2 regions of the Stenotrophomonas sp. As-7 genome follow, and region 2 is predicted to be linked to the other one. Evidence: riboswitches for the same ligand, from Rfam matches in the RefSeq annotation. Region 2 holds a riboswitch; the other holds the start of a gene.
The links. Region 2 has a riboswitch for thiamine pyrophosphate ahead of thiC (phosphomethylpyrimidine synthase ThiC). Riboswitches for the same ligand answer to the same signal wherever they lie in the genome.
Positions count from the first base shown of each region.

Region 1: it holds a riboswitch for thiamine pyrophosphate, as region 2 does, so the genes downstream of both, QP457_RS01010 (TonB-dependent siderophore receptor) here and thiC (phosphomethylpyrimidine synthase ThiC) in region 2, are expected to answer to the same signal.

Region 1 is NZ_CP127405.1:224,073-228,689, reverse strand. Features, by position in the region: gene QP457_RS01025 (peptidoglycan-binding protein) at 1-152, shown strand, start outside; gene QP457_RS01020 (glycine zipper 2TM domain-containing protein) at 395-805, shown strand; gene QP457_RS01015 (phosphotransferase) at 937-2,064, shown strand; TPP riboswitch at 2,220-2,315, shown strand; gene QP457_RS01010 (TonB-dependent siderophore receptor) at 2,386-4,566, shown strand.
Region 2 is NZ_CP127405.1:3,907,196-3,911,812, reverse strand. Features, by position in the region: gene ggt (gamma-glutamyltransferase) at 1-347, shown strand, start outside; gene QP457_RS17875 (BCCT family transporter) at 876-2,453, opposite strand; TPP riboswitch at 2,701-2,802, shown strand; gene thiC (phosphomethylpyrimidine synthase ThiC) at 2,896-4,617, shown strand, end outside.

The DNA of each region.
Region 1 (4,617 bases), 1.1 Mb from region 2:
CCGCCTGCCGCGCGGCGGTAGAAACCCGCGCTGCCAGCGAGCAGAGCATGGCGCTCAGCAGTGGTGCGGTGCACGGTGCACCGAATGTCCTGCAGCAGCAGGACGCCCAGCAGGAGCAGGTGAAGCAGGCCCAGCGCGCCATGGGCCACTGAGCCAGGCAGGGGGATACCTGGGGAAGGGCCGCGTTGCGGCCCTTTTCCTTTCTGGCAGCTGAGCGGCCGCAGCGCTTTCAGCCTCGCTTCATGCCGCCTGACGCTAGATGAATGCGCAAGCCGCACGGGGATCGCGCGCAATGTTCCGGCAATGTCCGGGCACCAGCGTGGTCCCTACGGCAGCCGGGGCGCCCAGCGCCCTCCCTGCCCACCGTGGCATGCACCTCACAGGAGAACCCAACATGCTCAGCACTTCCGCACTCAGCTTCCGTGGTCTGGCGATGGCCCTGGCACTTCTTGCCGGCGTGGCCGTGGTCAGTGATGCCAGCGCGATGTCGAGGAAGGACAAGCGCACCGTGGTCGGTGCCGTCGTCGGCGGCGTGGCGGGTCACCTGATCTCCAACGGCGACCCGGCCGCCACCGTCGGCGGCGCGGTTGCCGGCGGCGCCATCGGCAACCTGACCACCTCCGACCGCCATGACCGCCGCTACGACGGGCGCTATGACCGCCGTTATGACCGTGGCTACGATCGCCGTTATGACCGGGGCTACAACCGCGGTTATGGCCATGACCGCCGCGATGACCGTCGCTGGCAGCGCGAGCGCCATGACAACCGTTACTACCACGACCGCGGCCGCCATCGCGGCTGGTAAGCGCGCCGGCCACAGGCCGCACATGATGTGTCCCTGACGGGCGGGTCGATGACCCGCCCGTTTGCGTCTGTGGCGTCCATGGCGTTGAATGCGCAGCCTTGGATGTTCCTTTACTCACCAGCGGCCGTGGCATGACTTCTTCCCCCCATCGCGTGCAGGGCCTCAACAACGACGAGGTCGCCGCTGACTGGCCGGCGATCGACGCGCAGGAGATCACCTGGCTGCGTGGCCATTTTCCGCAGCTGGGCGCGGACAGCACGCTGCGCTGGCACAGCCCGCGTCCGTTGTCGGCCGCGGCCATCGTCGACGGCACGCGCGGTCCGGTCTTCATCAAGCGCCACCACCACAGTGTGCGCAGCGCTGGAAGCCTGGAAGAGGAACACCGTTTCATCGCGCATCTGGCGACTGCCGGCATGCCGGTAGTGCAGGTACTGGCCAGCAACGAGGGCCGCACCGCACTCGAACACGGCCAGTGGACCTACGAACTGCATGCGGTGGGCGCCGGCAGGGACCTTTATCGCGAGCTGCCGTCATGGTCGCCGTTGACCGACGTCGCCCAGGCCCGCGAGGCAGGGCGCATGCTGGCCACGCTGCACCGCGCGGCAGCCGGCTACCACGCCCCGCAACGCAGTACCCATCTGCTGGTGGCACGCGACGACCTGATCCGCGCCGATGACCCGATCGCCGCGCTGAAGGCCGACCTCGGCAACCGCCCCGGGTTGGCCCGCTACCTGGCGCGCATTCCCTGGGAAGAACAGCTGCACCGCGACGTGCTGCCCTGGCACCACGGCCTGGCCGCGCGCCTGCAGGACGAACCACGGCTGTGGGCGCACAACGACTGGCACGTTTCCAACCTGCTGTGGAACGACGACGGCACGATTGCCACGGTGCTCGATTTCGGCCTGGCCTCGCCGACCAGCGCGCTGTTCGACCTGGCCACCGCAATCGAACGCAACGCGGTGGCCTGGCTGCAGCTGGAGCGCGGCACCGACGCGGTACGCATCGATATCGCCCTGGCCCTGCTGGACGGCTACCGGCAGGAATTGCCGCTGTCGCCCACGCGCGTGCACCTGCTGGCCGACCTGCTGCCGATGGTGCATTTCGACTTCGCTCTGTCCGAAGTGGAGTACTTCGAGGGCGTCACCGGCTCCACCGCGAATGCCGACGTCGCCTGGCAGCCGTTCATGCTCGGGCATCCGGCCTGGTTCGCCTCGGCCCCCGGCCAGGCCCTGCTGGCGGCCCTGCACGCCGCCGCGTAAGCCGCGAGCCACCCAACCCGCTGGGTACCCAGTAGATCGACGCCATGCGTCGATGATGCGCTCGGCCGAGGTCAGATCCGTTGCCGCTGTAAAGGGATCTGACCCCGGCTGAAGGGCGGTAGCTCGCAAATCCGTACCATTTGTAGTGAAATGGTCACCTGAAGCGGGGGTGCCTGGATTTGCCAGGCTGAGAGAGTCCCTTGGAACCTGATCCGGTTTGCACCGGCGTAGGGAGCTTTGAGCCGCAGCCACACCCCCGTCATGGGCCGGTGCACCTGCGCGCCGTCGCTTCGTCTCCCTTGTTGTCTGAAGACGAATCGAATGAACCGCTGCCTGCGCCCCACCCTGCTCGCCCTTGCCCTCTGCGCTGCCCTGCCGCTGTACGCCAGCGAGGCAGGCACCGACGCCGTTGATGCTCCGCCGTCCTCGCCCACCGATCTGGCGGCAGTGCGCGTGCAGGCCGGCAAGCCGGCCACCGACACCTCGCGCGTCAACGCGTTCGGCGGCGGCTCCTGGAAGGACACGCCCGCTTCGGTGAACGTGCTGGAGCGCGACTACCTCGACCGTCGCCAGGTGCGTTCGCTGTCCGAGCTGGCCAGCAACGATGCCTCGCTGGGCGATGCCTATGCGCCGGTGGGCTACTACCAGAACATCGCCATCCGCGGCTTCGCGCTGGACGCGGCCACCGGCTACCGGTTCAACGGCATGTCCATCGCCGGCGAACAGCGCCTGGCGCTGGAGAACATCCAGGAAGTGCAGATCCTGAAGGGCGAAACCGGCCTCGCGGCTGGCGTGATGGCGCCCGGCGGCATCATCAACTACGTGGGCAAGCGCCCGGCGGAAGTACGCACGGTCACCCTGGGCACCGATTCGGAAGGCTCGCGCTATGCCGCCGTGGATGTCGGCCACTGGCTGACCCCGCGCTTCGGCGTCCGCTTCAATGCCGCCTGGGATGCCAACGATTCCTACGTCGAGCATGCCGACGGTCGCCGCAACTTCTATTCGCTGTCCACCGACTGGCTGATCGGCGAACACGGCAAGCTGGAAGTGGATGCCAACTACCAGACCAGCTCGCAGCGCTCGGTGTCCGGCTTCCAGCTGCTGGGCGCGCGGGACCTGCCACGCGGCGTCGACCGCGAGCGCCTGCTCGGCTACCAGCCGTGGCAGCGGCCGGTGGACATCGCCAGCACCAACATCACCGCCCTGCACACCTACGACTTCAACGACGCCTGGCAGTCGCGGCTGTCGATCGGCCACAGCCGCTCGGTGATCGATGACAACGTCGCCTTCGCCTATGGCTGCTACTACACCGCAGGGTGCGCAGATGGCAGTGTGCCGGGCAACTATTTCGCCCCCAACGGCGACTACGACATCTACGACTACCGCAGCCCGGATGACACCCGCCGCAACCAGCAGGCGCGTGCCGAACTGCGCGGCAGCTTCGACACCGGCAGCGTCGGCCACCAGCTGAGCATCGGCGCGGACTACTTCCGCCGCACCGTCGACAAGCGCCCGAGCGTCAACGAGTACGTCGGCACCAGCAACATCCACGATGCGCAGGTGCCGGTGTTCGAGCCCTCACCGAAGATGCCGGGTGCATCGGCACGGCGCCTGGACAGCCGCCAGACCGCGTTCTTCGCACTGGACCGGATGAGCTTCGGCGATGACTGGCAGTGGCTGGCCGGTGGCCGCTTCGTGCGCCTGGACGAGCGCGCCTATGACAAGCGCGGCACGCCGCAGCGCCACAGCCGTTTGTCGCGCTTCCTGCCGCAGACCGCGCTGGTGTGGAAGGCCACCGACCAGCTCAACGCCTACGCCAGCTACGTGCGCGGCATTTCGCTGGGCCAGGAAGCACCGTTCTGGACGTCCAACGCCGATACCTTCCTGCCGTCGATGCAGTCGCGGCAGCTGGAAGTGGGTGTGAAGTACGTACCGGTGGACGCTCTTACCCTGGGCGCCGCAGTGTTCCGCACTACCCAGCCCTACCAGTACGCAAAGCCGGACGGCAGTGATGCCGGCTACACCTTCGTCGAAGAAGGCAAGCAGACCCATACCGGCCTGGAACTGACCGCCAACGGCCAGCTGACCGACGCGCTGCAGATCGTCGCCAGCGCCAGCGTGCTGCAGGCGCGCGCACGCGACAGCGGTACTCCGGCCTATGAAGGCCATCAGCTGGTGAACGTGCCGAAGGTGCGCGCCAGCGTGCATCTGGCCTATGCACTGCCGTTCGCCGAGGGCCTGGAGGTGACCGGTGGTTGGCGCTATGCCGCCGCCAACGTCGCCCGCGCCGATGGCGGTGTACGCGCACCGGACTACTCGGTGTTCGACGCTGGCCTGCGCTTCCAGCACCGCCTGCACGAGCGTGCCGTGACCTGGAACCTGTCGGTGGACAACCTGTTCAACCGCTTCTACTGGCGCGACACCGGCAGCAGCGGCGGTGACTACTACCTGTTCCCGGGCGCACCGCGACAGGCACGCCTGTCGGTGACGTTCGCGCTGTGAGCGGCGTCGCGCTCGAGTGGACTGCAGCCCTCTTCAGCATCCTCGGGGTGT
Region 2 (4,617 bases):
TCGGCGTGATGGGCGGCGCGATGCAGCCACAGGGACACGCGCAGATCGTGATGAACCTGGTGGACTTCGGCATGAACCTGCAGGAAGCCGGCGATGCGCCGCGTATCCAGCACGAGGGCTCGACCGAACCGACCGGACAGGCGACGGCGATGACCGATGGCGGTGAGGTCAATCTGGAAACCGGGTTCCCGTACGAGACAGTGCGTGCGCTGATGCGCAAGGGGCACCGCGTGGTGTTTGCCGATGGTCCGTACGGCGGCTACCAGGCGATCCTGCGTGATCCGGACACGGGCGTGTATTACGGCGCGTCGGAGAGTCGCAAGGATGGGCAGGCGGCGGGGTATTGAGGTTTCCCGGCCGCCGGGCTCAGCCCCCTCGCGGCTGATCGCCAGAGCAGGTTCATGCGCTGGGGCGTGCGGGTGGGAGTGTCGGGGGACGCCGTGAATACGTCCCTGTAGGCTTAGCCGCGCCATCCATGGCGCGGATACCCCCGCCACCCCCACCCGCACGCCCCCCGAAAGTTTCCGTGCGCGTCAGCCACGGAATAGAAAGAAGAAGAGCAAAGGCAAAGGCAACAGCTGCGTGCTTCTTGTTTTCCGATACACCTCATCCACGCATGGCGTGGATAGATTGTGTCGACCAAGGTCGACACCTACCGGCCGCGGGAAACTGTCGGGGGTGGGGCGGTGTGGGTGGGCAGGACCGTTGGCGCCATGGATGGCGCCATCGAGCCCCCAGGGATGGGTTTACGGCGTGTCCTGCCCACCCACACCGCCTCGCCCAGCCAGCAGTAACCCAGAGCCGCTTTGGCTTTTGAAGTTGCACTTGCCGTTGCTTGAAAAAAAAGCGGTGCAGCCGCAGGCTGCAAAACACCCTCAATCCGAATCCTGCGCCCGCGCCGCCTCCGCCTGGGTCTCTTCCTGCGCCGCCATCTCACGTGCGATCCACGCATCGATCATGCGTCGCTGGCGCTGCGTCTGCCGGCGCTCGCGCGTGTACTCCTGGTCCAGCACCCGGTACAGCGACACCATCACCAGCACCATCAGCAGAGCGAATGGCAACGCTGCGATCGTGATCATTCCCTGCAGCGCATCCAGCCCACCCGCCAACAGCAATGCCGCCGCGATCAACGCGACCGCGATGCCCCACGCCAGTTTGCGCTTCAGCGGCGGATCGCCGGCTTCGTCGGTGGACATGCTGGCCAATACCAGTACCGCCGAATCGGCCGAGGTCACGAAGAAGATCATCAACAGCACCAACGCCACCGCCGACAGCATCAGCGATGCCGGCAGGCTGTCGAACAGGGTGAACAACACCGTCTCGTAGCCATTGCCCAGCGCCTGCACCAGGTCGGCGTGGCCGAAGATCTGTGCCCACAGCGCGGTGCCGCCGAAAACCGCGAACCAGAAGAAGCCCAGCAGCGTCGGTGCCAGCACCACGCCGATCACGAACTCGCGCACGCTGCGGCCGCGCGAGATGCGTGCGATGAACGAGCCCACGAACGGTGCCCAGGAAATCCACCAGGCCCAGTAGAAGATCGTCCAGTCGGCCACCCAGGTGCTGCCGGAGAACGGCGACATGCGCAGGCTCATGGTCACCAGTTGGTTGAGGTAGGAACCCAGCGTGGTGGTGAACGTATCGAAGATGAATCCGGTCGGTCCCAGCACCAGTACGGTCGCGGCCAGCAACGCCGCCAGCGCCAGGTTGAAGTTGGACAGCCACTTCACGCCGCGCTCCACGCCGCTGGCGGTGGAGGCCATGTACAGCACGAAGGCAATGGCGATGATGGTCATCTGCACCGGCACCGTAGCCTGCAGGCCGAACACGCGCTCCACACCCGCAGCGATCTGGATGGTGCCGAAGCCGAGCGTCGTCGCCACGCCGATCGCCGTGGCAACCACCGCCGCGATGTTGACGACGCGGCCGATCCAACCGCGGTGGTGGCGGCCGATGATCGGCTGCAGCATATCGCTGACCAGTCCGCGTCCATTGCGGTTGAACTGGAACCAGGCCATCGCCAGACCGATCAGCGCGTAGATCGCCCACGGATGCAGGCCCCAATGGAAGAACGCATAGCGCATCGACGCACGCGCAGCATCCATGCTCTGTGCTGCCAGGCCTTCCGGTGGCTTGGTGAAGTGCGAGATCGGTTCGGCAGCTCCCCAGAACACCAGGCCGATGCCCATGCCGGCAGCGAACAGCATCGACATCCAGCTGGCGCGCGAAAACTCGGGCTCGGCGTCTTCGCCACCGATGCGCAGGTTGCCGAAGCGGCCGAACGCCAGGTACATCAGGAATACCAGTGCCAGGAATACGACCAGCAGGTACAGCCAACCGACGCTGCGGATGACATCGGCCAGCGCCGCCTGCACGACGGTATTGAAGGGGCCAGGCGCGAGGCCGGCCAGCAGCACCAGGGCAAGTACCAGTGCGATGGAAATGCGAAACACCATGAAGGAGCTTCTCCGATCAAGGGATTGAGGGGAGCGAGCAAAAGCTTGCAGGGAGTGGGCCGGCGACAGCGTGCGCGCACCGGACAGACGCCGCGATGGCGGCAGGGAAAGCACCGCTTGCGGCGGTGCGGCGCGCGTGCACGTTACTGAATGCGACGTCACGGTTCTGTTAACGCGGGTGTAGTAGATCCACGCCAGGCGTGGGTGTACGGCCAGGAGGCCGAGTGGTTTCTATGTTCTAATGCGCACCAAGAAGCGGGGGTACCGCGGCCTTGTGGCCACGGTTGAGATAGTCCCTTGGAACCTGATCCGGCTCATACCGGCGTAGGGAAGCTTTGCAATGCAGCCGTGCCCCGACCCCGCCCAAGGACTGCCTTGGTGCTGTCCGGGCGTGGGTGCAGTGCGCCGCCGCTTCGTCCCTGACCTTCCTGGACGATGCCCGATGAACGCACAGCTCTCTGCCCTGCAGCAACAGGCCCAGCAACTCTCCGAGTCCGTGACCCGGCCCATACCCGGCTCGCGCAAGATCCACGTGCCCGGCTCGCGCGCGGACCTGCAGGTGCCGATGCGCGAGATCGCGCTGACCCGCACGCCCACCGTGTTCGGTGGCGAAGAGAACGCACCGGTCACCGTCTACGACACCTCCGGCCCGTACACCGATCCGGACGTGCGCATCGACCTGTCTGCCGGTCTGCCGGCACTGCGTCGCGGCTGGGTGGAGGAGCGCAACGACACCGAACAGCTTGACGGCCTCAGCTCTTCGTTCGGCCGCGCGCGTGAGCACGATCCCAAGCTGGATCCGGTGCGCTTCCCCGCGCGCAGCCTGCCACGCCGCGCGCGTGCTGGTGCCAACGTCACCCAGATGCACTATGCGCGCCGCGGCATCATCACCCCGGAAATGGAATTCGTCGCCATCCGCGAGAACCAGCGGCTGGAGGCGATCCGTGATGCCGCACTGCTGCAGCAGCATCCCGGTGAATCCTTCGGCGCATCGATCCAGCACATCATCACCCCGGAATTCGTGCGCGAGGAAATCGCCCGCGGCCGTGCGGTGCTGCCCAACAACATCAATCACCCGGAAAGCGAGCCGATGATCATCGGCCGCAACTTCCTCACCAAGATCAACGCCAACATCGGCAACAGCGCGGTGTCCTCGGGTATTGCCGAGGAAGTGGAAAAGCTGGTGTGGGCGATCCGCTGGGGCGGTGACACGGTGATGGACCTGTCCACCGGCAAGCACATCCACGAAACGCGCGAGTGGATCATCCGCAACTCGCCGGTGGCGATCGGTACGGTGCCGATCTACCAGGCGCTGGAGAAGGTCGACGGCCGCGCCGAAGCGCTGACCTGGGAGATCTTCCGCGACACCCTGATCGAACAGGCCGAACAGGGCGTGGACTACTTCACCATCCATGCCGGCGTGCTGCTGCGCTACGTGCCACTCACCGCCAAGCGCGTTACCGGCATCGTCAGCCGCGGCGGTTCGATCATGGCCAAGTGGTGCCTGGCCCACCACAAGGAAAACTTCCTTTACACGCATTTCGAAGACATCTGCGAAATCATGAAGGCCTATGACGTGACCTTCTCGCTGGGCGATGGCCTGCGCCCGGGCTGCATTGCCGATGCCAACGATGCGGCGCAGTTCGGCGAGCTGGAAACGCTGGGTGAGTTGACGAAGATCGCCTGGAAGCACGACGTGCAGACCATGATCGAAGGCCCCGGCCATGTGCCGATGCAGCTGATCAAGGAGAACATGGACAAGCAGCTGCGCGAGTGCGGCGAGGCACCGTTCTACACGCTTGGCCCGCTGACCACCGACATCGCGCCGGGCTATGACCACATCACCAGTGCCATCGGCGCGGCGATGATCGGTTGGTTCGGTACCGCCATGCTCTGCTATGTCACGCCGAAGGAGCATCTGGGCCTGCCAAACCGTCAGGACGTGCGCGACGGCATCATGGCCTATCGCATCGCCGCGCACGCGGCCGATCTCGCCAAGGGCCACCCCGGTGCGCAGGTGCGTGACAACGCATTGAGCAAGGCGCGATTCGAGTTCCGCTGGGACGACCAGTTCCACCTCGGTCTGGACCCGGAGAAGGCCAAGGAATTCCACGACGAGACGCTGCCCAAGGACGCGCACAAGCTGGCACATTTCTGTTCGATG